DNA from 2 places in the Comamonas nitrativorans genome. Region 2 is predicted to be linked to the other one. Evidence: predicted binding sites of a transcription regulator. Region 2 holds the regulator's gene; the other holds the start of a gene.
What was found. Region 2 encodes FNR, which switches genes on or off when oxygen is low (the NO sensors DNR and NnrR bind a similar motif). Its sites were predicted from a motif close to TTGATNNNNATCAA; they were not measured.
Positions count from the first base shown of each region.

Region 1: azu (azurin) is a predicted target of FNR. The motif match lies at 9,556-9,569, and genes of this name have one in related genera.

Region 1 is NZ_JBHSEW010000003.1:85,970-100,722, forward strand. It holds gene ACFO3A_RS04740 (response regulator) at 1-250, opposite strand, end outside; gene ACFO3A_RS04745 (type 1 glutamine amidotransferase) at 369-1,145, opposite strand; gene ACFO3A_RS04750 (formate/nitrite transporter family protein) at 1,111-1,923, opposite strand; gene nirD (nitrite reductase small subunit NirD) at 1,976-2,374, opposite strand; gene nirB (nitrite reductase large subunit NirB) at 2,439-4,910, opposite strand; gene ubiM (5-demethoxyubiquinol-8 5-hydroxylase UbiM) at 5,450-6,718, opposite strand; gene minC (septum site-determining protein MinC) at 7,074-7,838, shown strand; gene minD (septum site-determining protein MinD) at 7,876-8,688, shown strand; gene minE (cell division topological specificity factor MinE) at 8,695-8,964, shown strand; gene ACFO3A_RS04785 (flavin reductase family protein) at 8,961-9,482, opposite strand; gene azu (azurin) at 9,686-10,141, shown strand; gene ACFO3A_RS04795 (MBL fold metallo-hydrolase) at 10,248-10,886, shown strand; gene ACFO3A_RS04800 (peptide chain release factor 3) at 10,892-12,520, opposite strand; gene ACFO3A_RS04805 (MFS transporter) at 12,611-13,852, opposite strand; gene ACFO3A_RS04810 (class I SAM-dependent methyltransferase) at 13,899-14,753, opposite strand, start outside.
Region 2 is NZ_JBHSEW010000008.1:108,649-123,401, reverse strand. It holds gene ACFO3A_RS10380 (FecCD family ABC transporter permease) at 1-495, opposite strand, end outside; gene ACFO3A_RS10375 (ABC transporter substrate-binding protein) at 476-1,246, opposite strand; gene ACFO3A_RS10370 (DUF904 domain-containing protein) at 1,548-1,772, shown strand; gene ACFO3A_RS10365 (cell division protein ZapA) at 1,769-2,107, shown strand; gene ACFO3A_RS10360 (sulfite exporter TauE/SafE family protein) at 2,363-3,040, opposite strand; gene hemN (oxygen-independent coproporphyrinogen III oxidase) at 3,046-4,428, opposite strand; gene fnr (fumarate/nitrate reduction transcriptional regulator Fnr) at 4,627-5,355, shown strand; gene ACFO3A_RS10345 (hypothetical protein) at 5,438-5,704, opposite strand; gene ACFO3A_RS10340 (bile acid:sodium symporter family protein) at 5,831-6,808, shown strand; gene gltS (sodium/glutamate symporter) at 7,000-8,238, shown strand; gene ACFO3A_RS10330 (phospholipase D family protein) at 8,326-9,894, shown strand; gene ACFO3A_RS10325 (hypothetical protein) at 10,006-10,512, opposite strand; gene phaR (polyhydroxyalkanoate synthesis repressor PhaR) at 10,680-11,180, shown strand; gene ACFO3A_RS10315 (sensor histidine kinase) at 11,205-12,512, opposite strand; gene ACFO3A_RS10310 (response regulator transcription factor) at 12,620-13,285, opposite strand; gene ACFO3A_RS10305 (efflux RND transporter periplasmic adaptor subunit) at 13,589-14,753, shown strand, end outside.

The sequences.
Region 1 (14,753 bases), on a different contig from region 2:
TCAGCACCGGCACCTGGGCAGCCGCGCCGGGCAAAGCCCGCAGGCGGCGGCACACTTCCAGCCCGTCCAGGTCGGGCAGCATCAAGTCCAGAATCACCAGGTCGGGCAGCGGGGCGTGTTGCAGTTGTTGCAGGCCGCTGGCCGCGTCCGGGCAGTGCGCCACCTGCAGGCCGTTGTTGCCCAGGTAGGTGACGACCATGTCGGCCAGACGGTGGTCGTCCTCGATCATTAACAGTTGCTGCGTACTCATGCCGGGCAGTGTAGGGGGCGCAGTTGTCTGTTGTGTAAAGCGGCGGGGTTGCTACTGATAAAGGTGCTGTTTCCGCTTTTCAACAAACGATTTCAGATATGAAAGATGCTGAAATCGTTTATTTACCAGTGGAAAAAGCTTCTGTTTTTGATGTGCTGCGCGTCAGGTAGCGCAGCAGTTGATCCATCAGGGCATACAGCTCTTCGTAGCGGCCCGGGGGACGGGCCTGCAATGCCTGCGCGGTCTGGATGAAGGGCGATGGCACCAGTTCGCCGTGGCAGTGGGCGAGCATGGCGGCCACGCTGTCGGGCGTGGTTTCCAGGTGGAATTGCAGGCCGATGGCCCGCTGGCCGATCTGGAAGGCCTGGTGCGGGCAGGCCGCGCTGCGGGCCAGGTGGATGGCCCCGTCCGGCAGGTCGAAGGTTTCGCCATGCCAGTGAAAGACCTCTGCCGTGGCCGGAAAGGCAAAGCCGCTGCCCTGCGGCGCACAGCCCTGGATGGGGAACCAGCCGATCTCCTTGTGCTGCGCCGGGTAGACCCGGGCGCCCAGGGCCGCCGCCATGAGCTGCGCCCCCAGGCAGATGCCCAGCACGGCCTTGCCGCTGCGGATGGCCTTGCGCAGCAGGCGCTTTTCCGGGCGCAGCCAGGGCAGCGCGGCCTCGTCGTTGGCGCTCATGGGGCCGCCCAGGACGATCAGCACGTCGAAGGCGCTGACCGGCGGCAGGACGGCCCCGGCCTCGAACAGCCGGGTTGTCGTCACTACCTCCTGCCGGGCGGTCAGCCAGGCGGCGATGCTGCCCGGCCCTTCAAACGGCACATGCTGCAAAACGTGTACGCGCATGGGATGCAGCCCCCGCATCTCAGCCAATGGCCCGCTGCGGCGCGGTGCGGGCATGGGTGGTGTAGAGCGTCAGGCCGGTGAATGCCAGCCCGCCGACGATGTTGCCCAGCACCACGGGGATTTCGTTCCAGAGGAAGTAATCCATGATGGAGAAGTTGCCGCCCAGCATCAGCCCCGAGGGAAACAGGAACATGTTCACCACCGAATGCTCGAAGCCCATGGCAAAGAACAGCATGATCGGCATCCACATGGCGATGACCTTGCCGCTGACGGTGGTGGAGATCATTGCGCCGACCACGCCGGTGGACACCATCCAGTTGCACAGCACGCCGCGCAGGAAGATGGTGGCCCAGCCCATCAGCCCGTATTCGGCATAGCCCAGGGTGCGGGCCTCGCCGATGTGGCCGATCTTCTGCCCGATCTCGCCTGGCGGCACGGAAAAGCCGTAGGTGAAGATGAAGGCCATCATCCCCGCCACGGTCAGCGCCCCCAGAAAGTTGCCGACGAACACCAGAGCCCAGTTGCGCAGAATGCCGCGCACGGTGACGCCGGGGCGCTTGTCCAGCAGCGCCAGCGGGGTGAGCATGAACACGCCGGTGAGCAGGTCGAAGCCCAGCAGGTAGAGCATGCACACCCCCACGGGAAAGAGCAGCGCCCCGATCAGCGCCGAGCCGCTCATCACGCTGGCGCTGACGGCAAACACCGCCGCCAGCGCCAGGATGGCCCCGGCCATGAAGGCGCGGATCAGGGTGTCGCGGGTGGACATGTGAATCTTGGCTTCGCCGGTATCGACCATCTTGGTGACAAATTCGGCGGGAGAGAGGTAGGCCATGGGAATGCTCCTGCAAGGGTGGGAAATCAGGGGAAAGCGAAGAAAGAGGCCATCAATGCGTGGCAGGCGCCGTCCGCTGCGTCGGGCCGGCCAGCGGGCGGGTCTGCGTCAGCGCGTGCGCGGTCAGTTCGGCGGCATCCAGGTAGACGGCGCCGTCCTGCACCTGCACACGGAAGGTCGGGGTGCTGCCCTCATCCGGGGCCTGGGCCTGGCCGTCGGCCAGGCCGATCGTCCAGTTGTGCAGCGGGCAGGCGACCTTGTCGCCAAACACCATGCCTTGCGACAGCGGGCCGCCCTTGTAGGGGCTGTAGTCCAGCAGGGCGTAGACGGCATCCGCAGCGGTGCGGAACAGCGCCACCTCCAGCCCCTGGGGCCGGGCCACGCGGCGGGCGCCCTGGCGCGGAATGTCGTCCACCTGGCAGATGTAGTGCCAATGCGTTGGGGATGTCATGGGTATGCCTTTCATAGCTGCCAGCGCCGATCTGCACTGCGCTGGCGGGTGTTTTTGCAGTGAATCAAACGGCAGGCGCCGTGGCCGGTTCGGCGGGGACGATGGGGATGAACTGCCGCGCATCGACCCGCGCCTTGTCGCCCTCGAACCAAGGGTCGGGCTCGCCCTCCAGCGCCGCTTGCAGCCGTGCCCACAGTGCCTGGCGGTTGGCGGCGTCTTCCAGCACTTTCTGTTTGACGTGTTCCAGCCCGACGCGGGCCACGTAGTGCGTGGTGCGCTCCAGGTACCAGCCTTCCTCGCGGTAGAGCTGGAGGAAGGCGCCGCTGATCTCCAGCACCTCCTCGGCGGTTTTCACCTTGGTGAAGAACTGCGCCACCTCGGTCTTGATGCCGCCGTTGCCGGCGATGTGGATTTCCCAGCCGGAATCGACGCCGATGATGCCCACGTCCTTGATGCCGCTTTCCGCGCAGTTGCGCGGGCAGCCGCTGACCGCCAGCTTGACCTTGTGCGGCGCGTACATGCGCCACAGCGCCCGCTCCAGATCGCGCCCCAACTGGCTGCTGTCCTGCGTGCCGAAGCGGCACCACTCGCTGCCCACGCACGTCTTGACGGTGCGCAGGCTCTTGCCGTAGGCGTGGCCGCACGGCATGCCGATGTCGCGCCACACGCCGGGCAGGTCTTCCTTCTTCACGCCCAGCAGGTCGATGCGCTGGCCGCCCGTCACCTTCACGCCGGGGATCTGGTATTTGTCCACCACGTCGGCAATGCGGCGCAGCTCGTCGGCATTCGTCTCGCCGCCCCACATGCGCGGCACCACGCTGTAGGTCCCGTCCTTCTGGATGTTGGCGTGGCTGCGCTCGTTGATGGCGCGGCTTTGCGGGTCGTCCAGCGCTTCCTTGGGCCACGTGCTGATCAGGTAGTAGTTGATCGCCGGGCGGCAACCGGGGCAACCGTCGGGCGTCTGCCACTCCATGAAGGCAAAGACTTCTTCCTTGCTGATGAGGCGGTGGGTGCGGATGGCATCGCGCACCGCCTGGTGGCCGTGTTCGGTGCAGGCGCACACCGGCTTGGCCGTGGTGTTGGCCGCATACGCGCCGCCGACGGTGGCCATCAAAAGCTGCTCCACCAGCCCGGTACACGAGCCGCAACTGGCGCTGGCCTTGGTGTGCTTGCGCACCTCGTCGATGGTGAACAGGCCCTTTTCCTTGATGGCCTTGCAGATGGTGCCCTTGGTCACGCCGTTGCAGCCGCAGACCTCGGCATCGTCGGGCATGGCGGCGGCCTGGTTCTGTCCGGCGTGGCCGCCTTCGCCGATGTTGCTTTGGCCCAGCAGGAGGGCGCTGCGCAGCTCGGCCACGCTGCGGCCCTCGCGCAGCAACTGGAAGTACCAACTGCCATCGACGGTGTTGCCGTACAGGCAGGCACCGACCAGCTTGTCGTCCTTCAGCACCAGCTTCTTGTACTGCCCCGCGCCGGGGTCGCTCATGACGATTTCCTCGGTGCCCGCGCCGCCCATGAAGTCGCCCGCCGAGAACAGGTCGATGCCCGTCACCTTCAGCTTGGTCGAGGTCTGCGACCCCAGGTAGCGGCCAATGCCGAACTCCGCCAGGTGGTTGGCCGCCACCCGCCCCTGCTCGAACAGCGGGGCCACCAGCCCGTAGGCAATGCCCCGGTGCGCGGCGCACTCGCCCACGGCGTAGATACGCGGGTCGGTCGTGGTCTGCATGGTGTCGCCCACGACGATGCCCCGATTGACGTGCAGGCGCATGGCTTCGGCCAGGGCGGTGTTGGGGCGGATGCCCACGGTCATCACCACCAGATCGGCCGGGATTTCGCTGCCGTCCTTGAAGCGCACCGACTGCACCCGACCATCGTCGCCGCCCAGCAGTTCCTGGGTTTGCGCGGCCATCAGAAAGTCCATCCCGCGCTCCTGCAAAGCCTTTTGCAGCATCTGCCCGGCCACGGGGTCAAGCTGGCGCTCCATCAGCCATTCATTGGCATGCACCACGCTGACCTGCATGCCGCGTTTCATCAGGCCGTTGGCCGCCTCCAGCCCCAGCAGGCCGCCGCCGATGACCACGGCGTGCCGGTAGTGCGCGGCGGCGTCGATCATGGCCTGCGTGTCGGCAATGTCGCGGTAGGCCAGCACGCCGTCCAGCTCCCTGCCCGGAATCGGCAGCATGAAGGGGTTGGAGCCGGTGGCCAGAATCAGCCGGTCGTAAGGCACGCTGACCGCCTCGCCCGTGCTGCGCACCGCATGCACGGTGCGCCGGGCGCGGTTCACCTCGGTCACGGTGCAGCCCGCGTGCAGGGTGATGCCATGCTCGGCATACCATGCCCAGTCGTTCAGGACGATCTGTTCCAGCGTCTGCTCCCCCGCCAGCACGGGCGAAAGCAGGATGCGGTTGTAGTTGGGATGCGGCTCCGCGCCGAAGATGGTGATCTCGTACAGATCGGGGGCAATCTTCAGCAGCTCTTCGAGCGTGCGCACCCCCGCCATGCCATTGCCCACCATCACCAGTTGCATTTTGTTCATAGCGCCCTCTTGCAGTGTTCATCAACGGCCCAACAGGCCACGAACACAACAAAGCAACAACCATGCCAATGCAAAAACCGGCGTGCCGCCCCCTGTCAAAGCAAGGGGCGGTACCAAGATTCACGCCATCTTTTAGTGCGAACCATGCTGCAACGCACCAAAACAGCCAGGCTTTCAACGCTTGCGCAGCAAGCAAGAAAGCCCAGGGCGCGAAGTCGCGCCCTTCAAGGCACAGCGCATCCGTCAAGGCGCGGCCCCAATAACCGGCAAGCCGCATCCCGTCTGACTCGCCGTGGCTGTCCGAGCGGAGCGCCCAAAGGGCGCGAAGCGAGTTCCACGGCGGGTATTCAAGCTGCGCAGCACGCCTTCTTTGCCTCCTTTCTTGCGCGTGCAAGAAAGGAGGTCGCCCGCCGGGGCGAGACCCGGCCAGCAGAACCAAAAAAATAGCTACTCCCGCAAATAAACAAACGATTTCAAAAACAAAACACCAATAAATCGTTCACCCACCAGCGGAAACAGCTATCAATTAAATAAAAACATCACCCAAAAAACGGTGGCCGAGGCAATTGCTCCCGCAAAATCCCCCACGGACTGCGCCCACTCAACTGCGCCACGATGGCCGCCTTCAACGGCGGCAAATGCTGCGCCCCCTGCAACACGATCTGGCGCAACAGCCGGGGCGCCGGGCGCGGATCGGTAAACAGCTTGACCACGGTGTTCGTCCCCTGGAACAGCGGCCAGGCGTGCCGGTGCTGGCTGCGGCCATAGGCGGCCAGCACGCCCTCGTGCCCCCAGTCCTGCCCGGCGTGGTAGGCATGGGCAATGGCGCTGCTCAAGCGCTCCACCCCGGACAGGCCCAGGTTGAAGCCGTGCGCCGTCACCGGGTGCATCCCCACCGCCGCATCGCCCAGCAAGGCAAAGCGCGGCCCGCTGAACTGGCGGGCATAGGTCGCCACCAGCGGGTAATGGTGGCGCTGGCCGACCAGCTCCATCTCGCCCAGGCGGTTCTGGAAATGCGCCTGCACCTGGGCGGCGAAATCGGCCTCGTCCAGCTGCATCAGGCGGGCAATGTCCGGGCTGTCGCTGGTCACCACCGCCGAACACAGCAAATCGCCCGTGGCCGGGTCGGGCTGCAACGGCAGGATGGCCAGGGTGCGGTCGTAGCCGAAGCACTCGTGCGCCACGTCGTCATGCGCAACGGTGTGGCGCATCCGGCAGACGATGACGCTGCGGCCAAAGTCGGTCATCTGCGCCCCCACGCCCAACATGCGGCGCACGGCGGAAAAGCGGCTGTCCGCCGCCACCACCAGCGGCGCGGCCAGCGGCGGCGCATCCACGCGCACGCCGTTGTCCTGCACCTGGTAATGCACCTGGGCACGATCGCCCAGGCGCTGCACCTGCGTCACGGTGGCCCCGGTAATCAGGTGGATGGCGGCGTGGCCCTGCGCCTCCTCCCACGCCGTGCGGCGCAGGGCGCAATTGGGCACGATGCGCCCGAGCGCCTCCATGTCCTGGCCCACCGTATCGATGTCCAGTGTCGGGCGGACGCCCACCGGCCCGTCATGCACCACCGCCTGGCGGATGAAGCCCTGCTCATGCGGCAGCAGGCGCTGCCAGGTGCCCAGGCGCTGCAAAGTCTGCACGCTGGGATGGGTCAGGGCGATTTCCCGGCCATCCGGGGCCGGATGGGCCAAAACCGCCTGCGGCTGCTGCTCCAGCACCGTGGCATGCAAACCGGCCTGGGCCAAAGCCAGCGCCAGCGACAAACCCGCAGGCCCGGCGCCCACGATCAAAACATCGGTATCCATAGAAGAAGGCGTAATCAAAAGTAAAAGTCGGACAGTCAACGCAGGCCATTGTCCCCGCTTCTGCCACGCACACGGGCGCAACGCCGCAAACCACCCTGCTGCCCTTGCAGCAGTTACGGACATGCAAGGGATGCTCTGCACGCATCACGCAGCCCAGTGGGCACTGCGGATCGGGATGGGCTGCAAGGCGCCAACCGCAGCCATGGCGGTGCTATGGCGAGGATGTGCAACGCCGCAGACCGCCCGAGGCCGCAGAGGCCCACGGCGCGATGATGCGTGCAGAGCATCCCAAGGTACACTCGCCGCTGGTGTGCCTTTCTCCTCCCTTGCCTTTTCCCTGCCTTTTCATTGAGCTATGGCCGTTGATTCCAAGAGCGCTGTCCGCGCCAGCTTTGACCTGAAAAGCGCCGAATTGCCGGTACTGGCAGTAGCGTTGCGCAGCACCGATGTGGCAACCGTGGTTGCCGACCTGGCCCGGCGCCTGGCCGACGACCCGGATTTCTTCGACAACGACCCGGTTCTCATCGACCTGCAGCATGTGCAGGACAGCCCCGAGGCCATCGACTTCCCCTGCCTGCTGGCCGCCCTGCGCAGCCACCGCACCCGTCCGGTGGCCGTGCGCGGCGGCTCCCCCGCACAAATGGATGCGGCCCACGAGGCCGGCCTGGTCCCCGCCCCCGACGCCACCCTGGCCCGCCCCAAGGAGCGCGAGGTGGTACGCGAAGTGGAAGTGGTGCGCGAAGTAGAGGTCATCCGCGAAGTGCCGGTGGACGTCGTGCGCCCGACCGTGGTGGTGGACAAGCCGCTGCGCTCCGGCCAGCAGGTCTACGCCAAGGGGGCCGATCTGGTCGTCCTGTCCATGGTCAGCTTTGGCGCCGAGGTGATTGCCGACGGCAACGTCCACATCTACGCCCCCCTGCGGGGCCGGGCCGTGGCCGGCGCCCGGGGCGACACGGCCGCCCGCATCTTCACCACCTGCATGCAGCCGCAATTGCTGTCGATCGCCGGCAACTACCGCGCCCTGGAAACCGATCTGCCTGCCGACGTGGCCGGAAAACCGGCCCAGGCCCGCCTGGAGGGGGACCGGCTCATCATCGAACCCCTGGCATCCCTGACCTGATTCCCCTGCTTTCAAGACCCCTAGGAACCCTGCTCTCATGGCCAAAATCATCGTAATTACCTCCGGCAAAGGCGGTGTCGGCAAAACGACCACCAGCGCCAGCATTGCCGCTGGCCTGGCACTGTCCGGTCACAAAACCGTGGTGATCGACTTCGACGTCGGGCTGCGCAACCTCGACCTCATCATGGGCTGCGAACGCCGCGTGGTCTACGACCTGATCAACGTCATCCAGGGCGAGGCCAACCTGAACCAGGCCCTCATCAAGGACAAGCAGTGCGACAACCTGTTCATCCTGGCCGCATCGCAAACGCGCGACAAGGACGCCCTGACCGACGAGGGCGTGAAAAAGGTGCTGGACGATCTGGCCGCCATGGAATTTGACTTCATCCTCTGCGACTCCCCCGCCGGGATCGAGAGCGGCGCCCTGCTGGCCATGCGCTACGCCGACGAGGCACTGGTCACGACCAACCCGGAAGTCTCCTCGGTGCGCGACTCCGACCGCATTCTGGGCATGCTCAGTTCCAAGACCGAAAAGGCCCGCAACGGCGGCAGCGTCAAGGAACACCTGCTCATCACCCGCTACAACCCGGCCCGGGTGGAGGAAGGGCAGATGCTCTCGATCCAGGACGTCGAAGACATCCTGCGCATCCCGCTGGTCGGCGTGATTCCCGAATCGGAAATCGTGCTGCAGGCCTCCAACCAGGGCATCCCGGTGATTCACATGCCGGATGCCGATGCTGCCCAGGCCTACCAGGACGTCGTCGCCCGCCTGCTTGGCGAGGAGCGCCCGATGCGGTTCACCGAAGCCGTCAAGCCGGGCTTTTTCAAACGAATTTTTGGTGGGAGGTAAACCAGCATGTCGATCCTTTCCATGCTGCTGGGCGAAAAGAAAAAGTCTGCCGCCATCGCCAAGGAGCGCCTGCAAATCATCCTGGCCCGCGAGTGCGTGGACGGCAGCAGCGCCCCGGACTACCTGCCCGCACTGCAGCGCGAGCTGATGGCGGTGGTGTCGAAATACGTCGCCATCAACCCGCAGGACATCAAGGTGAACTTCGAGCGCCAGGACAACCTGGAAGTGCTGGAAGTAAAGGTGGAGCTGCCGGAGACTCCGGCCTCCTCCCGCTAACCCTCAACCCCCGGGGACTGAGGCGCCAGGCGCCGCCCCAGTTGCCCCGCGTGGTACAGCAGCGGCTCGCCGCCCAGGCGCTGGCAGCGCAGCACCTCGCCCACCATGATGAGGTGGTCGCCCCCCGCATAGCGGTGGCGCAGGGCACATTCGAACACGGCCACCGCTCCCTGGATGATGGGCACCCCCTCGGCGTTGGGCTGCCAGTCCACCTGGGCAAAACGGTCTCCGTCCCTGGCGGCAAAACGCCGGGCCAGCGCCTCCTGCTCCAGCGCCAGCACATGCACCGCGTAGTGCTGGCAGCGCAGGAACACGGGATACAAGCTGGTGGCCTGCCCCAGGCTCCACAGCACCAGGGGCGGGGTGAGCGAGACGGCATTGAACGAGCTGACCGTCATGCCGGCTGGTGCGCCTTGCGCATTGGTGGTGGTCACGATCGTCACGCCAGTGGCGAACTGCCCCAGGGCGTCGCGCAATTGACGCTCGGTAAATACGGCGGGGGGGGCAGAAGATGTCACAGGCGCAGCGCTTTCATGGGGAAACCGTGGATTATCCATGGGAACCGCAGATCAGAAAAAAGCTTGCAAGTCGCTGACGTACATCAAAAACACTACTGACAAAATACTCTTTGCAGCACGCCGCGAAGCCTTGCGCGAGGACTCGGAAAATACCCCGCAGGTGCAGAGAGCCCTTTGCACCGCTTGCCTTAAAGGATGACCCGATGCACAAAATTTTCATTACGCTGGCGCTTGCTGCCACTGCGGCGATTGCTGCGCCAGCCATGGCTGCCGACAACTGTGCCACCACGATCGAAGCCAACGACATGATGCAGTTCAACGTCAAGCACGTGGACGTGCCCAAGGCGTGCAAGAACTTCGCCATCACCCTGAAGCATGTCGGCAAGATGCCCAAAGCTGCGATGGGCCACAACGTGGTGGTCAGCAATACAGCGGATGTGACCGCCGTGGCCACCGACGGTGCCAAGGCCGGCCCTGCGGCCGACTACGTGAAAGCCAATGACGCCCGCGTGCTGGCGCACACCAAAGTGATTGGCAGCGGCGAAAGCGCCACCGTGCAGCTGGACGTGAGCAAGCTCAAGGCCGACGGCAAGTACAGCTACTTCTGCTCCTTCCCTGGCCACTTCTCGGTCATGCAAGGCACGCTGGCATTGAAATAATCGCCATCTTTGCCACCAAAACCGGGCCACCAGCCTCCGCTGGTGGCTTTTTTTCGGCCCAGATTTGGTAACGTCGCCGCTTTACCGTTTTTCCTTCCCCCCCGCCATGCTTCACTACCGCACCCTGCCCGTCACGGCCTTTCAACAAAACTGCTCCATCGTCTGGTGCGACCAGACCCGGCAGGCCGCCGTGATCGACCCCGGCGGCGATATCGAAAACATCCGGGCGCTGGCCCAGTCCCTGGGCCTGGACATCCGCGCCATCTGGCTCACCCACGCGCATATCGACCACGCCGGCGGGGCCGCCAGTCTGAGCGAGCAGCTGGACGTGCCCATCATCGGCCCGCACCGGGGCGACCAGTTCTGGATTGATGGCCTGCCCCAGCAAAGCCTGATGTTCGGCTTTCCCCCGGCAGGCACCTTCATCCCCACGCGCTGGCTCGAAGACCGGGACACGGTGCAGATTGGCGAAGAAACCCTGCATGTGCGCCACACCCCCGGGCATACCCCGGGGCATGTGGTGTTTCATGCGCCGCAAATCCAGCGCTGCTTTGTCGGCGATGTGCTGTTTGCCGGCAGCATCGGGCGCACCGATTTCCCCCAGGGCAACCACCAGCAGCTCATCGACAGCATCACCCAGCGGCTGTGGCCCATGGGCAATGACACCGTCTTCATTCCCGGGCATGGGCCGGAAAGCAGCTTTGGCCAGGAGCGCCTGACCAATCCCTTTGTCGGCAATACCTAAGGCCGTCAGCCGTTGGCCTGCAGCTCCAGCCCGGCGTGTTCGCGCAGCGGGTGAAAATGGATTTTCGGGAAACGCTCCTGCGCCAGCCGCACGTCGTAAGGGCTGGTGCAGAGGAAGGCCAGGGTATTGGCCGCATCGTGCGCCAGGCGCAGCGGGTAGGCGGCTTCAAACTGGCGCAGTTCCTGCGGCGTGTCGGCCGTAATCCAGCGGGCACCGGTGTACTGGCAGCCTTCCAGGCGGATGTCGCAGTCGTACTCGGTTTTCAGGCGGTGCTGCACCACTTCGAACTGCAATTGGCCGACCGCCCCCAGCAGCATGTTGCCACCCGCATCGGGCTTGAACACCTGGATGGCCCCCTCCTCGCCCAGCTCCATCAGCCCCTGCTGCAATTGCTTGGAGCGCAAAGGATTTTTCAGCACCACGGTCATGAACATCTCGGGTGCAAAGAACGGCAAGCCGGTGAATTGCAGGTTCGGCCCGTCGGTAATGCTGTCGCCCAACTGCACGCCGCCGTGGATGGTGAAACCGATGATGTCGCCCGCAAAGGCCTCGTCCACCGCCTCGCGGCGCTGGCTCATGAAGGTGACGACGCTGGTCGGGCGCAGCTCCTTGCCGGTGCGCTGCACCTTCATCTTCATGCCCGGCGTGTATTTGCCGCTGGCCACGCGCACGAAGGCGATGCGGTCGCGGTGGTTGGCGTCCATGTTGGCCTGCACCTTGAAGACCACGCCGGCAAAGCCCTTGTCCTCGGGGCGGATGGTGACTTCCTGGCGCTGGCGGTTCACTTCCTGGTAAGCCAGGCGCGTGCCCGGCGACGGCGACATGTCCACCACGGCGTTCAGCACTTCCTGCACACCGAAGTTGTTCACGCCCGAGCCGAAGAACACCGGGGTGAGCTTGGCGGCCAGAAACTGCTCGTGGCTCCACTCGGCCGACGCGCCCACGGCCAGTTCCATGCTCTCCAGCGCATCGTCGAAGGCTTTGCCGAAGCGCTGGCGCAGCCTGTCGGCTTCGGCCAGGGGAATGACTTCGAAGTCTTCCGGGCGCTTTTCGCTGCCGGCCTGGAACACCGTCATGCTCTGCGTGCGCAGGTCGATGATGCCGCCGAAGGTCTTGCCCTGGCCCACCGGCCAGGTGATGGGGCAGCAGGGCATGCCCAGCTCGCGTTCCACCTCGTCGAGGATGTCCAGCGGGTCGCGCACCTCGCGGTCCATCTTGTTCACGAAGGTGATGATGGGCGTATCGCGCTGGCGGCAGACCTCGATCAGGCGGCGCGTCTGCGTTTCCACGCCGTTGGCGGCGTCGATCACCATCAGCGCCGAATCCACTGCCGTCAGCACGCGGTAGGTGTCTTCCGAGAAGTCCTTGTGGCCGGGCGTGTCCAGCAGGTTGATGACGTGGTCGCGGTAGCTCATCTGCATCACGCTGGAGGCCACCGAGATACCGCGCTGCTTCTCGATTTCCATCCAGTCCGAGGTCGCGTGGCGGCTGGCCTTGCGGCCCTTGACCGCCCCGGCGATCTGGATCGCACCGGAGAACAGCAGCAGCTTTTCCGTCAGCGTGGTTTTACCGGCGTCCGGGTGGGAAATGATGGCAAAGGTGCGGCGCCGCCGCGTTTCTGGAGCGTAAGACACAGTGCTGGAGAAAGTAAGAAACAAAAAGACAAAGACAGGCCCGGGTCTCCCCGGGCCTGCAACATTCGCTCGATTGTAAAAGCCAGATGTTTATGCCGCTTGCACCCGCCGCCGATGCACATTGGAGCCGACCGCCCCCGCCGCCAGCACGCTGACCGCCAGTGCAATCCCGGCCCCGTAGAAAACCCAATGGGGCTGCTGCCGGTCCATCATCCAGCCAAAAATCGGCGCCGCCAGGCTAAAGCCCAGGTCCAGCCCCGAATACACCGTGCCATACACCCGGCCCGTGGCCCCGGGCGGCGCAGCCTGCTTGATCAGCATGTCACGCGAGGGGCCGGCCAGCCCCTGCCCAAACCCCGCCGCCGCGCCGACGGCCAAGGCCACCGCGCCGGGCAGCCAGCCCGTTCCCGCCAGGGCCAATAACGCCCCGGACAGCAGCAGGAACACGGTAATCACCCGCTCCAGGCGCTGCACCCGCGCGGCCAGAAAACCGCCGCCCACCATGCCGACGGCGCTGCACAGCATGAAGCCGGTGACCATCCACGAGGTGACGGTCAAATCCAGCTGCGGGTAGATGCTGCTCAATGCCGGGCTGGAAAAGCTTTGCACCGCACTCAGGCCAGCCGTGGTGAAGAAGAAAAAGGCAAAACACAGCCATACGGCCGGCAGGGCCAGAAAGGCAAAAGGGTTTTGCTCCTGCGCATGGGCCGAAGCGGTGGCAGCCACGGTTTTTGCCCCCGGCTGGCACGCTTGCCGATCATCCAGCCAGCGGCGCTGATGCACCACGATGGCCAGGATCAGCAGGGCCAGCACGGCCCCGCTCAGGCAGGCGATGCGCCAGGAACCCGTCCAGCTGGTAATCCCCGCCATGAACACCGGGGCCGCTGCCCAGCCCAGGTTGCCCGAGATGCCATGCACCGAAAAGGCGTGCCCCATGTTCTTCGGGGAAACACGCTTGTTCAAAATCGTGAAATCCACCGGGTGAAAGGGCGCATTGCCTAGGCCCGCACAAAACGCCGCCGCCACCAGCATGGCGTAATTCTGCGCACTGGCGGCAATCAGTCCGGCCAGAGCAAAGCAGGCCAGGGCCGCAAACATGATGGGCCGGGCGCCCACCTTGTCCACCAGGAAACCCGAAAGCATCTGCCCCACCCCCGAGACCACAAAGAACACCGACACCACGCTGCCCAGCTCGACATAGCTATAGCCAAAATCGGCCATCAGCCAGGGAAACAGCGGCGGCAGCAGCAGGTGGAAGAAGTGGGATGACCCGTGGGCCAGGCCGACCAGGCCAATGGTGCGGGCGTCCTGCCCAAGAGAAGTGGTTGTCATCCCTGCATCTTAAGAACGCCACAGGATGCCCTGCCATCGCAGGGTTTCACGTGGAACGTCGTCGTCCGCCAGGGCGGCGCCTGGGGGCATACAGACGCTCCCCCCGCACGATCACCCCCTCGGGGGTCACGGCAGCGGCATGGCCGGCGGCTTCATCGGCTTGCACCCCGTCATGATCGACCGCCGCAATCGGGCACCGGTAGGCATAGACGCTGCGGCCATCGGCCAGCTGGGCGGTGTGGGTGGCGGCAATTTCGTCGGGCAGGGGGAAGTTCAGGCTGACCAGCCAGGCGCCATCGGGCATTTCCGCCAGCGATTTGACGGCGGCGCGGCTCATGCTCTCGGGCCGCTGGAACAGGTAGACCAGGTGGTAGCGCCCCCAGTCGGTCACCCACATATTGCCCTGGCGCACCCTGGCCCAGGGGCAGCGCAGGGCGCAGGCCCAGCGCAAGACCCAGCTGCGTTCCACGCCCTGCACCCGGGCCTGGGGCCAGGCCTGGCGCAGGGCACGCAAACCTGCGCCCAGGCCGCAACCGGCGTCCAGCACCGGGGCGCCGGGGGGCAGGTCGATCCGGTCGGCCAGCCCTTGCAAGGCGCCGGCGGGCGTCGGGAAAATCGGCGCATCGCGCCAGGCATTCAAGGGGTAGACCAGAAGCAAAGCGCCCAGCAGCAGCAACCAGCCCCAGCCGGGCAAGCTGCCCGCCGCCAGCACGGCATAGGACAGGGGAAAGCCCGCCGCAATCATGCCGCGCCGCCACCACGTCGGCCCCCACAGGCTGGCCAGCAGGCTGCCCCCCGTAGCCAGCAGCACGGCAGCGAACACGGGCAAAAACGATCGTCCCCCCAGGAACAGCAGCCACGCCAGCGCCCAAACGCACAGCGCAGGCAGGGGCCAGGGCGG
Region 2 (14,753 bases):
ACGCACCGCCCCCAGCACAACGCCAACGACCACCCCGGCCAGCAGCAGACGCAACCCCTGCTGCGCCCCCTGGGCCAGCAACAGCGCCAGGAAAACGGCGGCAGCGGCGCCCAGGAAAGCCATCCCCGTCATCCCCAGACGGGCCAGCCACAGCACCCCGGCAGGGGCTGCGCCTGCCAACACCAAGGCCACAGCGCTGCCCAGGGCCGCCCCCGAGGCGCTGCCCAGCAAATACGGATCGGCCAAAGGATTGCGAAACAGCCCTTGCGAAACAGCCCCGGCCAGCCCCAGCAAGGCCCCCGCCAGCCAGGCGCCCAGGCTGCGAGGCAGGCGGATTTCCCAGACGATTTGCCGGGCAATGGCATCGCCCTGCCAGTGCCACAGGCTCTCCAGCCCGGTGCTGCCGACCGCCGCCCCGACGATCAGCAAGCCCACGCTGGCCAGCACCAGGGCGATGCCCAGCCCCCGCACGTGCTTAATCGCTGGCCGGGGCATGGCGGGGGGCTTTCTCCAGCAGGCATTGGGCGAGCAGCTGGGCGGCTTCATCCATCCGGGGGCCGGGGCGCAGCAGGATATTGACCTGCTCCGGCGCAAAGCGGCAAATGCGCTGCGCCTGCACGGCCTCCAGGCCTTCCCACCCCGGCGGCCGGGGCGTATCGGCATCTCCCTGAATCATCACCTGGGGGGCCGAGCGCAGCACGAATTCGGGACTGACCAGGGGGAAGGCCCCCATGTCCGGCGAGACGATATTGACCGCCCCCATGCGGGTCAGGATTTCACCGATGTAGGAGCTGGTGCCGGCGGCATACGGCCCACGACTGACCTCCACATACACGCGCACGCCCCGGATATCCGCAGGCAGGGCACGGGCCGTGGCATCGATGGACGCCTGCACGCGCTGCCACAGTCGCTCGCCCGCCCGGGGTTTGCCCAGGAGCAGCGCCAGGGAATGCACCATGCGCTCGACCCCGGCCTGGTTTTCTGCATCCAAGGCAAGCGTGCGCACCCCCAGGGCCTCCAGGCGCTGACGAATCGGCGCCGCGCGGGTCAGCAAGACCACATCGGGCTGGAGCGCCACGATCGCCTCCAGGCTGGGGTCCAGCCCGCCACCGACCACCGGCAGGGCAGCGATCACCTCGGCAGGCCAGCTCGAATAACGGTCTACCCCGACCAGGCGCTGGCACTCGCCCAAGGCGCAGACCACCTCGGTCAACGCCGGTTGCAGGCTGACGATACGCTGAGGCACTGCACCCTGCACGACCGGCCGCCCCAAGCCATCCACGCCAGCGCCATGCACCGCTGCCTGCACTGGCTGCGCAAAAGCAACAACGGTTTCACAAAAAAACACAATTGATAGCAACCACCGCAATATCTGATTGTTTTTTCTATTCATTTAATCAATATTTCCTAATAAAATCAGCGGTGCAAGCTATTCTTTTAGATAAAAATCACCATGGGAGATTGTAGAAGCACCGTCCTGGCAGCGACGGCCCGCGTGTGCTGCGGCGCACAAAAAATCTTCACAGCACCTACAATATGCCCCCTGCATGACCACACCTCTTTCCCTCGACGATCTGGCACCGCGCGTGGAAGCGCTGCTTGCCCAGCATGAGCAGCTTCAACAAGCGCACCGCCATCTGCAACAGCAGCTTGCGGCCATCACGCAGGAGCGCGATTCCCTGCGCCTGCGCCTGCAAGCCGCCCGTGCCCGGATTGATGCCCTGATCGTCCAACTGCCCGCCAATCAGCCCCCGCACCAGGAGCAGGCATGAGCCAGGTATCCGTAAAAATCCTGCAGCAGGACTACGTTCTGAGCTGCCCGGACGGGCAGGAAGAAGCGCTGCGCGAGGCCGTCGCCAAGGCCAATCTGGCCATGCTGCCGCTGTGTGAATCGGCCAAGGTACGCACCCGCGAGCAGGCCGCCGTGCTGGCCGCAGTGAATTTCGCCTTCCAGAACCAGGCACTGCAAAAGCACATCCAGCAACTGCCGCTGCAAGCCCAGGCCATGCCATTCGTGCCCCCTGCTGCCGACAACGCCCGCCTGCGGGCACTGATCGAGCGCCTGGATCAGGCCCTGGCTGCCCCAGCAGCCCAAACCAACGCATAACCAACCGCTTGGTTTTTTTACACGCCTTCGCCCGCACAGCGAAGGCAGGCTTGGTAAAATGGGGGCGTCTGCAATTCTGTCAGGCTTTATATTGCCTTGAACCAATGCTCATTGAGCACGGGCTTGGTACATTGCCTGGGGAGCGTGATCGTCTCGCGTCAGATGAACCCAACGCCGGGCTGCCCTCGCCCACCTGAACCCCCGGTTCAGGTTGACGGCCTGGCAGTTTTGCAGACACCTTGCCTGCCCGTCAGGCTAGGTCGCACACCACAATTCCGGGCCATGCACCGCATCCAGCCACAACGCCCACAAAGCCACCCCCACCAGCATCGCACCGGCCGCCCGCGTGCCCCAGTCACTGCGCCAGCGGGCCACTGATCCCTGCAGAAAGCGCCAGGCCACCGGCGCCAGCCACAGCCACAGCCCCGAGCCGACGCCAAAAGCCAACATGCTCAACGCCCCGAACCCGGGATTGGCCGCCAGGGCTGCCGTCAAAACCGCGGAATACAACAGGCCGCAAGGCAGCAAGGCCCAGGCCATCCCCGCCAGCACCGTGCCGCTGGGTCGGCGCACCAGGGGTTGCACCCACCCCCACACAGTACGGCCAGCCGTTTCCAGCCAACGCGGCTGCTGACCCTGCAGCACCATCAGCCCCCCCCAGAACAGGATGGCCAAGTGCATCCCCGTCCAGACCGGGCGCAGCCAGGCGGTATTCGTGGCCAGCCACGCCATTTCCCCCATGGCCCAGGCCGCCAAAGCCCCCAGGCCGCTGTAGCCCAGCAAGCGCCCACCATGAAAGCCGAGCCAGCGGCTGCGCGATGGCGCTCCGCCGCCGGAGGCAACCACCGCACAAGGCGCAGCGCACATGGCAAGACAATGGGGCCCACCCACGAGCCCCATGATCAAAGTAGTCCACAGCAAAGAGGTCAGCATAGGGATCAGATGATCCGCGAAAAGCGCTCCCGGCTGCGGTCGGCCTGCAGATAACGGTCAAACACCAAGGCCACTCCGCGCACGAAGAACCAGCCCTTGGGCGTGACGCGGATGCAATCCTCAAGCACTTCGACCAAGCCTTCCTCCTGCTGGGCTTGCAGCAGTTCGAACTCCGCAGCGAAATACTGTTTGCAGTCAATCAGCCAGGCATTGTTGATCGACTCGAACAGCAGTTCCCCCTGGCACATGATGGACATGATGACTGCGCGGCGGATCAGATCATCCTTGCTCAAGGCCAGCCCGCGCACGATGGGCAGCAGCCCCTGGTCGATCAGGTCGTAATACTCGTCCAGGGTTTTCGCGTTCTGGCTGTACGTGGCACCGATACGGCCAATCGCCGAAACCCCCAGGGCGATCAGGTCACAGTCCGGCTGGGTGCTGTACCCCTGGAAGTTGCGGTGCAGGCGCCCCTGGCGCTTGGCAACCGCCAGGGCATCGTCGGGCAAGGCAAAGTGATCCATGCCGACGTAGACGTAGCCTGCGTCAATAAAGCTATCGATGGCGGCAGAGAGCATTTCCAGCTTGTCGCCTGCCGTAGGCAAGTCCGGCCGCAGAATGCGCCGCTGCGACTTGAAGCGCTCGGGTAAGTGGGCATAGCCATACAGCGCGATGCGATCGGGCAGCAGTTCCCCGACCTGCTGCAAGGTGCGGGTAAAGGATTGCGGGGACTGCTTGGGCAACCCGTAGATCAAATCGACGTTGAGTGACTTGAAACCCATTTTGCGGGCCGCATCGACCAGGGCAAAGACCTGCTCGGCAGGCTGGATGCGATGCACGGCCTGCTGCACATCGGGATTGAAGTCCTGCACGCCAAAACTCAAACGGTTCAACCCCAGGTCCCACAGCACCTGAAGGCGTTCGGGCGTGACCGTGCGCGGATCGACTTCGACCGAATACTCCCCGTCGGCAGCAAACTCGAAGCGCTGGCGCAGCATGTCCATCAGCCCGGCCAGTTCCTCGTCGGACAAAAAGGTGGGCGTACCGCCGCCCAGGTGCAACTGGCTGACAACCTGCCCACGGCCCAGGTGCTGGACGTGCAGATCCACCTCGCGCTCCAGGTACGCCAGGTACTTGGCCGCCCGGTCATGGTGCTTGGTGATGATCTTGTTGCACGCGCAGTAGTAGCACAGCGATTCGCAGAACGGAATGTGGATGTACAGCGACAGCGGCTGCACGGCCGTGGCCGACTGCACTTTGCGCTGCTTGAGCGCCACGATGTAATCTTTCTCCCGGAAGGCTTCGACAAAACGGTCAGCCGTAGGGTAGGAGGTATAGCGTGGCCCAGGTACATCGTAACGACGCAACAGATCGGGCGTGACAATACTCATGGGCAATCTTCTCCTTAGTAAGCCCGCTATTCTGGAGTAAATCACTAAAGCGCTTCCTTGACGTGTGTCAATTATTTCTTTAAAAGAAAACGGGCGATAATTTGACTCAGGTCAGCGTATTGCGGGCTTGCCCCAATGTTCTGCGCCCTCCTTTGTTTGCGCCACACTTACCCCCTGGGCAATTGCGACCTTTGTTCAATGACACCTACCACCGCCTCCATCCAAGTTACCTGCTCCAACTGCAACCTGCGTGAACTGTGTATGCCCATCGGGCTGGATGCGCAGCAGATGCAGCGCATCGAGGAAGTGGTGGCCACCCGCCGCAAAATCAAGCGCGGCGAAATGCTGTTCCAGAACGGCGAGATATTCAACTCGCTCTATGCCATTCGCACCGGGTTCTTCAAGACCTGCGTCGCCACGGAAGACGGGCGCTACCAGGTGACAGGCTTTCAGATGGCAGGGGAAATCATCGGGCTCGACGGCATCGTGCAGAACCACCACACCTGCGATGCCATTGCGCTGGAAAACGCCGAAGTCTGCGTGATGCCGTTCAACCGCCTGGAAGAGCTTTCGCGGGAAGTGACCGCCCTGCAGTCGCACGTCCACAAGGTGATGAGCCGCGAGATCGTGCGCGAACACAGCGTGATGCTGCTGCTGGGCAGCATGCGGGCCGAAGAGCGCCTGGCGGCGTTCATCCTGAATCTGGTGCAGCGCCTGCATTCACGGGGCTTTTCCTCCTCGGAGCTGATCCTGCGCATGACCCGCGAGGAGATCGGCAGCTATCTGGGCCTGAAGCTGGAAACCGTGAGCCGCACTTTTTCCAAGTTCGTCGAAGACGGCATCGTTGAAGTCAAGCAGCGCCACATCCGCATCCTCGACCAGGAGGCACTGCAGCGCCTGGTCAATAGCTCACGCGAAGGCCGCTGAGACATCGGTTGAGCACCGCGCAAATGGCCAAAGAGGAAACCGTGCCCCTTTGGCCATTTTTCTTTGGAACGTATTGACGATCCTACAGGTACCAATTGAGCGCTTGCGGACGCCGCTCGGTCGTGAACCACAGCGGCTCCAGATACAGGCGCTCCGGCTTTACCGGTTCATCCTGCCCGACCAGATACACCATCATTTCCTTGCGGCGCAGCACCACATGGCTGACGGTTTCTTCCCGCCCCCCTTGCAAGACGCGGGTTCCGGGCTTGAACAAGGGCATTTGGAACAAATGGCCCCGAGGCGAAACGTCGGCCCCCGGGGCCGCCTGGGTAAAAGTCGTACTGTTCATCATTGATGACCTTTTCAAGCTTTTTCATTGCACACAATAAACGCTTGGTGTATCGGCAGATGCCCACCAAAGTTGAGCCACTTTTTCAACCTTCCTGCTCTTTCCCGGTTTTTCAAGGACTTCCCCGTGCGCTTCAAGCCCGACACCTTCACCCTTGCCCTGCTCTCGACCGTCGTCCTGGCCAGCCTGGCCCCGGCCACCGGGCAGTTTGCCCGCCTTCTGGATCAAGCCACGACCTGGGTGATCGTGCTGCTGTTTTTCCTGCATGGCAGCAAACTGTCCCGCCAGGCCATCTGGGCAGGTATCGGGCATTGGCGCCTGCACCTTGTCGTCACGGCCACCACTTTTGCCATCTTTCCGCTGATCGGCTGGCTGGCACAGCCTCTCCTTGCCTGGGCGCTTCCTGCCCCGCTGGTGCAGGGGATGCTGTTCCTGTGCGCCCTGCCCGCGACGGTGCAGTCGGCCATTGCCCTCACCAGCGTTGCCCGGGGCAACATCCCGGCCGCCGTGTGCAGCGCTTCCGGCTCGACCCTGATGGGCATCGTGTTCACCCCCCTGCTGGTCGGCGCCCTGCTGGCGCACAGCGGCGGCAGCGCGGGCGACCCGCTGGAGGCCGTCGCACGCATCGCCGTGCAACTGCTGCTGCCGTTTGCCGCAGGCCACCTGCTGCGCCCGTGGACAAGCAAGCTCTTGCAGCAGGCGGGATCGAAAATCCGCATCGTCGATCAAGGCTCGATCTTGCTGGTCGTCTACGCCGCCTTCAGCAGCGCCGTGGTCGCCGGACTGTGGCAGCAAATGCCGCTGCCGGCCATGGCGGTGCTGTTCGGCCTGTGCGCCCTGCTGCTTGCCATCGTCATGGGCTGGTGCCTCTGGATCAGCCGACGCCTGGGCTTCAGCGCGGCGGATGAAGCGACGATTCTTTTCTGCGGCGCCCAGAAAAGCCTGGTCAGCGGTATTCCCATGGCCAAGGTGTTGTTTTCCGCCGCCATGGTCGGGCCGATGGTGCTGCCGGTGATGCTGTTCCACCCGATGCAGATCATGGTGTCGGCCGTGCTTGCCGGGCGCTATGGGCGTCGGCACGACGCTGCCAACACCCTGGCCTGACAACAAGTACAACCCATGGTTACCCTCGATATACAAATATTAAAAACCATGGTTGCACCTACCTTTTCCCAGGCTTGCGAAAATAGGACGAACGTCCCCTTCGTGCGTGCTTGCAAAGCGCGTGCCAAGCGGGACTTTTCCTTTCAACAACGGCTGGCACCGCCAGCCCGCCAAGAAAAGAGGCCTATTTCATGCACATCAACTTCAGTGCCTACTACACGCTGATCCTGGCAGTGCTTGTACTGCTGCTCGGTAAATTCTTAGTCCAGCGCATCCGTTTTCTGCGCGATTTCAATATCCCCGAACCCGTGGCCGGGGGGTTGGTCGTTGCCGCCGTGATCTACACCCTGCATGAGACCATGGGGCTGACATTGGGTTTTGAAAGCAGCTTGCAGACGGCTTTCATGCTGATCTTTTTCTCCTCCATCGGCCTGAGCGCGAATTTCTCCAAACTACGCGAAGGGGGGATGGGACTGATGGTGTTCCTGGGCGTGATTGCACTGTTCATCGTTGTGCAGAATACGGTCGGCATGGGCCTGGCCGGACTGCTGGGACTGGACCCGCTGATCGGTCTGGTAGCCGGTTCGATCACCCTGGTGGGCGGACACGGCACGGCCGGTGCCTGGGGTTCGGTGCTGGAGGGGCAATATGGCCTGACAGGTGCAACCACTCTGGGGATTGCATGTGCCACCTTCGGCCTGGTGATTGGGGGACTGCTGGGCGGCCCGCTGGCCAAGCGCCTGATTACGCACCACCAGTTGGCCACGGCACGCCCGGACGCCGAGCAACTGGCCGCTACCGCCCCGACGGTGCCGGAGAGCGGCGAGCTGCCCAACTTCGAGTTCCCCTCGAATGCGCCACGCCTGATTACGGCCGACGCTGCCATCGAAACCCTGGCCCTGTTTGCCGGCTGCCTGGCGTTCGCCGAATTCATGACCCATTTGACCAAGGACACGGCCATCCAGCTACCGACCTTTGTCTGGGCGCTGGGTTCGGGGGTCGTGATCCGCAACGTTCTGGACTACGTCTTCGGCATCAAGGTGTTCGACCGTGCCATCGACGTGTTCGGCAACGCCGGCCTCTCGATTTATCTGGCCATGGCCTTGCTCTCTCTGAGGCTGTGGGAGCTGACCGACCTGGCCGCCCCGCTGATGGTGATTCTGGCAGCACAAACGGTGGTGATGGCGCTGTACGCCGGCTTCGTCACCTTCCGCATCATGGGCAAGAACTACGACGCCGCCGTGCTGGCCGCCGGTCATTGCGGGTTCGGCATGGGAGCCACCCCGACGGCCGTCGCCAACATGCAGGCCATCACCAACCAGTATGGCCCCTCCCACAAGGCATTCCTGATCGTGCCGCTGGTGGGTGCCTTCTTCATCGACATCATCAACGCCTTCATGATCCAGGGCTTCATCCAGCTGGTGCGCTAATCCCGGCGCTACGGCCCGGCCGCGCCACAGGGCTTTTTTCCGGCAGCACGGCGATGGGCTCCCGGGTCTGCGCATACCATCGGGGCCATGCGTTTTTTCCGGTTCCTTTCCGTCGCCCTGCTGGCACTGCTGGTTTGCGGCTGTGCCTTGCCGCCCCTGGCCGAACGCAGCCACAGCGCCGCCGTACCGGCCAGCAGCACCGCACACACGCTGCTGGGCCTGACGGCAGCACACCTGCGGGCGCAAGAGCAAGCACCGGCACAGACCACCGGCATCACCCCCCTGGACAGCCCGCGCGAGGCTTTTGCCGCCCGCCACTTCCTGGCCCGCAGCGCGGTGCAGACGCTGGACGTGCAGTACTACATCTGGCGCCCGGACACCAGCGGCCTGATGCTGCTGGGCGATCTGCTGGCCGCTGCCGACCGGGGCGTGCGTGTACGCCTGCTGCTCGACGATGGCGGCACGGGGGGCATGGACACCCTGCTGCACACCCTGAGCAGCCACCCGAATCTGGAGGTGCGCCTGTTCAACCCCTTTGTGCTGCGCTGGCCCAAGTTGCTGGGCTACCTGTTCGACTTTCAGCGCACCAACCGGCGGATGCACAACAAGTCGTTCACGGCGGACAACCAGGCCAGCATCGTCGGCGGGCGCAACATCGGCAATGAATACTTCGGCAGCCCGCAAGGGGTGCTGTTCGCCGATCTGGACGTGCTGGCCCTGGGCCCGGCGGTGCAGGACATTTCCCAGGACTTCGACCGCTACTGGGCCAGCGCGTCGGCCTACCCGATCGAGCGCATCGTCACCGTCCCCTACCAACTGACCCTGGCCGGGCTGCGCCAGCGCATCCAGGCCAAGGTGGACAGCGCCGAAGGCCAGCGCTACCAGCAGGCCCTGACGGGCAGCCGCCTGCTGCAACAACTGGCGCAGCAGGATTTGAGCCTGCTGTGGGCACCAACGCACCTGGTCAGCGACGATCCGGCCAAGGTGCTGGGCCAGGCCCCCGAACAGCAGCTGATCGGCGCCCAGCTCGCCGCCGTGATCGGCACCCCGATGGAATCGGTCGATCTGGTATCGCCCTACTTCGTGCCGACACAGGCGGGGGTGGACGCGCTGGCGCAACTGCGCAGTCAAGGCATCCAGGTGCGGGTGCTGACCAATGCGCTGGAGGCCACCGACGTGAGCATCGTCCACGCCGGCTATGCCCGCTACCGCGTCCCGCTGTTGCGCATGGGGGTGGAGCTGTACGAGCTGCGCCGCCAGGCACCGCCGGAACCGCCGCGCCCCCTGCACGAGCGCTTCAAGCGCCGCTGGCTGCTGGCCGGCAGCGGCACCAGCCTGCACGCCAAAACCTTTGCCATCGACGGCCAGCGGGCGTTCGTCGGCTCGTTCAACTTCGACCCGCGCTCGATGCTGCTCAATACCGAAATGGGGCTGATGATCGAAAGCCCCACCCTGGCCCAGCAAATCAGCAATGCCTTCGAGCAGGAAATTCCCTGGCGTTCGTATCGCCTGGGGCTGGATGCGCAGGGACATGTGCAGTGGGAAGTGCCGCCCCCGGGCAGCGGCATCGTCTACCGCCAGGAACCCAACACCCGCTGGTTCAAGCGCTGGGGGCTATGGCTGTTGCAGCACTTGCCGCTGGAGCCATTGTTATGAAAAAAGTAGCATTTTCCGCGCAAAAGCATTGATTTTCAGACCAATAAGATGCTGATATTCACTATTTATCAGCGTAAGAAGCTATCTTTTTAAAGAAAAATTCCTTTTACGCTACTGCCCCGGCAGGCGGGACAGCTCCCGCTCGATGCCCTGCACGTCGCTTTCCTGGCGGGCGATGCGGGCTTTCAAATCGGCCGCCCGGGCCTGGTACAGCTCGGGCTTGCTCTCCTCCAGCGCGGTCTTGGCAGGCTGGCCGTCGTTGTATTCGGTCTTCAGCACTGCCAGGCGCTCCTGGGCCTTGGCCAGTTCGGCCTGCAAAATCGCCCGTGCATCGTTGTCCCGCACCTGCTGCTGGCTGCTGCTGACCTGGGCGCTGGCCGGCCCCCGGCTGGTCGCAGCCGCCGTCGTACCGCTGGCCGTACCGCTCGTACTGGCCCGGCTGCTGCCCGCGCCCTGCGTATGCACCACGGTGACAGAGCCGCCTTCGACGACCCGGCAGTTTTCCTTTTTCGCCTGGGCCGCATTGTTCGTGTATTCGTTGCCGCAGCGGTAAATCCGGCTTTGCCCCCAACTGGCAGAGGCCAGCACCAGCAGCGCCACGGCACAGGCAGACTTCATACGGATTGATTTCATTGCGCTATCCACCTTCATAATTTTGCGTATCCTTGCAGACGAGAGTTTCCCCCAGCACTGTAAGCCACAGACGTGCCCAAGGTGCATGGCCCGGCAGCGTTCCTCCGTATGCAATACTTGCAGAAACAGTTTTTTACCAAAGCAGTGCGCCCATGACCACTACCGCCCACCCCGCAGCCACTGAGCGCGTAATCAAAAAATACCCCAACCGCCGCCTGTACGACACCAGCACCTCCACCTACGTGACCCTGGCCGAAGTCAAGCAACTGGTCATGCAGCGCGAGCCTGTCGTCGTCAGGGACGCCAAGACCGGCGAAGACCTGACCCGCTCCATCCTGCTGCAAATCATCCTGGAAGAAGAAGCCGCCGGCGCCCCCATGTTCAGCGAAGCCATGCTGGCCAACATCATCCGCTTCTACGGCCATGCCATGCAGAACCACATGGGCAGCTACATCGAGAAGAACGTGCAGATGTTCACCGACTTCCAGACCAAGCTGGCCGAGCAAACCGGCAACCCCGACGCCTGGGCCAAGATGATGCAGATGCCCCAGGCCATGCTGCCCGCCGGCTACGCCGAGCAAATGCAGAAAATGCAGGAGCAGATGCGCCAGCAGACCGAGCAAATGATGGGCATGTTCGGCTTCAAGCGCTAACGCGCTCTCCTGGCCCCTACACGTTCACACCAATGACGCCCAGGGTCCCAGCACAGCGGTAAGCCGCTGATCTTTTAAGGAAAAACGAAGCGGCAGCGCAATCGCTTGCGCCAGTGCGAACACCAGTGCAATGCCCAGGCCGGCGTGCTCTACCGTGCCGCCTTCCGGGTCCTTGCGCCAGAAGCGCTTGCCCAGATGCTCCAGATCGGCCATCTGCAGCCGGGGTGCGGTATTGGTAATGGAGAGCACCCAGCCCGCCTCGCCGCGCTGCAGACAACATTCAAGAACATCGCCTGCAGGGGCGTACTCCATGGCATTGCGCAGCAAGTTCGAGAGAATGCGCTCCAAGATGCCCTGGTCGCTTTGGATCCATACGGACGCAGGCAAATCCTGGCGGATGGCGGGAGGGATGCGCCCCGCCTGCATGGCCTGCTGGCGGCTGCACTGCAGCAGCTCCCGCACCAACGCCGCCAGATCCAAAGGGTCCGGAGCCGGTATTTGCTGGCCCGATTCCAGCTGGGCGACCAGCAGCAGTGTGTCCACGCTGCGCTGCATCCGCGAACATGCCTGGATGGCGGTACGCAGACCACGGCGTGCGCGTTCAGGGTCGGAATCGCGCAAGGCACTTTCTGCGCTGGTGCGAATTTCTGCCAACGGCGTGCGCAACTCGTGGGCCACATCGCTAGCGAAACGCCGCTCGCGGTCAATGGCGCTGTACAGGTGGTGCAGCCCCAAGTTGAACGCATCGACAAAGGGGCGCAGCTCGTGCGGAAAATCCCCGCCCAGCGGCTGCATCGGACGATCGGCACGCAAGCTGCTCAAGGCAACGCCTGTACGTTCCAGGATGGCCACCACCCGGCGCACAAGGTACAGCGCCAGGCCAGTGGCCAGCAGGGTGGCCAGTGCAATCCCTCCCAGCAAAGCGAAGTGCACGCGCCGCTCAGTGCGGTTCCAATCTTCGCGCTCTGTGGCCACCACCAAAATCTTGGAACGTCCCTCCGGCATCGGAAGGCGTGTGGCCAGGGCCCGACCAACATGGCCATCGGGGAGCGTGACATCGTAGTAGCGCGGCGTACCCTGCTGCATCGGCCCCAGCGAAAGGGTGGCACCCGCGCTGCTGGGCGAGCGCAACGCGACGGTGCCAGCCTCCTGATCGAATACCGTAAAAAATTCGGTATGCCCCTCAGGCTCGTACTCGGGCATGAGCAGCTGCAGCGCTTGTGGGCCCAGCGCCTGCAGCATGCGCCCCACGGCGGCCGAGCGCTGCATCAGCGAGGTATCCATGCGCTGGTAAATGGCACGGTCAATCCAATAATCCAGGGTCAGAAACAAGATAGCGAAAGTGCTGCCTATGGACAGCACCAGCCCTATGACCAAGCGGCGCTGTAAAGACCAGGAAGTGCCCTTTTCGGGCAAGCGTGGCTTCATAAACATCCGGTTCAAGGCAATACGTAACCAAAACCTCGGCGCGTCAGTATCACATCGCCCAGGCCGTGCTGACCCAGCTTGGTGCGCAAGGTGCTCACAATGACTTCCACCACTTTGTCCGAAGCGTCGCTGCTGCTGTCGTACAGATGCTCAAAAATTTGCGCACGCGAAAACGTCACCCCCTGACGGCGCAACAACAGCTCCAGCAGCGCGTACTCTTTGGGTGTCAGGCCCACATCCAGCCCCTGGCACTTGGCGGTACGTGAGCGTGGATCAACTTCCAATGCACCATGGCGCAGCACCGGAGTGTCCCGTTGCGGGGGGCGGCGCACCAGCGCCCGCAGGCGTGCCAGCAACTCCGCCAGTTCAAAAGGCTTGGTGAGGTAATCGTCGGCCCCGGCATCCAGCGCTCGCACGCGGTCGTCCAGGGCGTCACGCGCCGACAACAGCAGCACCGGCGCAGCATGGGGATCCTTGTTGAGTTCGCGCAATACGTCCAGACCATCCAGCCGGGGCAGCATCCAATCCAGGATCACGGCGTCATAGCGGTAGCTGGCCAGAAACGTCAAGGCCTGCTGACCATCGCCCGCAATATCGCAGGCATACCCCTCCAACACCAGGCTGCGGCCCAAGGCACTGGCCAGCATCTCTGAATCTTCAACAATCAATACACGCATGAAAGCAGTCCCGCCACTCACTTTTTATTTATAAAGAAATCGCCATATACCCCTTATAAATCAAGAGGTAACAGCTATCAAAAAACAAACCCATTCAGGGTTTGATTATGGGCAGCATTTGGGGAGAAATGCTCACACCGTGGTCAAGCGTGCATCCAAAGCTTTTCCAAAGCTTCGTTACCCAAAATAAGGGAAATTGCTTATTGGAGAACTGCCACCAATGTCTTATAGCCCGCTCTTACCCCATTCTCCCCGCCTTCGGTTGTTCAGCCACGGGCATTTATCCAACGGAGGGGCCTTGCTATGACCCCTCCCGCCCAAACCACCACAGGCTCCAGGGGCCACACCAAGGTTCTGGCAACGGCTGCTGTATTTGCCGCTGCGGTGGCCGCTGGCTATGGCGTGTGGACGGCGTCCACGCGCCCGGCAGCAGTGACCAGCTCCAGCACGGCTCAGGTACCGAACGCGCAGGCAGCCCCCGACGGCAGGGTGGTGCTGAACGCTGCCCAGTTGCGTGCGCAAGACCTGGAAACGGCAGCGATTGCGACCACCAGTGTTTTGTCTGTGGACGGACTGATGGCCCAGGCCATGGTGCCCCTGGCGGCCAGCGCACAGGTGGTGGCCCCGTACGGCGGGGTGGTGACACGCCTGCTGGTGGATGAGGGAACACCGGTACGCCAAGGCCAGGCCCTGGTACGCATCCAGAGCCAAGAAGTGCTGAACGCCGAAGCCGAGCTGGCACGCGCACGCACCGAAGCGGCCACCGCCCGCTTGCAGGCGCAGCGTGACGCAACGCTGCTGGCCGAGGGCATCATCGCCGCAGCCCGCAACGAGCAATCCCAGGCCCGCGCGGCGGCAGCCCAGAGCACGCTGCAACAGGCCCAGGGCGCATTGGCACGGCTGCGGCCCGTGACCAGTGGCGCAGCGGGCGAGTACGAATTGCTTGCCCCCATCGCTGGCCAGGTGGTTCGCCGCCAGGTCGTGCCCGGTCAGGCTGTGGCGGCCCTGGAGACGGTATTCATGCTGGCCGAACCCGGGCAGTTGGACATCTTTTTTTCTGCCCCGCTGCGGCTGCGTGCCGATTTGCGTCCAGGTTTGGAGGTGCGCTTGCCCGATGGCTCCCTGGCCCAGGTGCAGGCCGTGGGGGCCGATGCCGATGCCTCCAGCCAAAGCCTGCGGGTACGCGCACGCCTGTATGCCGCCGAAGGTGCAGCCCTGCCCTATGCGGCAGGCCAGCAACTGCGCGTGAGCCTGCTGCTACCCGCTCCCGACAATACCTTTATCGTGCCAGCATCTGCGCTGCTGCCCTCGGGCACTGGGCACGTGCTGTTTATCGCTGAAACCCTGCCCCAGCAGAAAACCAACCCCCAGCCTGCCCCAGTCGGCATCCGTGCAGTGGCAGTGGAATTGCTGGAAGAAAGCGATGCCGGCAGTGCCGTACGCGCTCTGCAGGTTACGGGCACTGCGA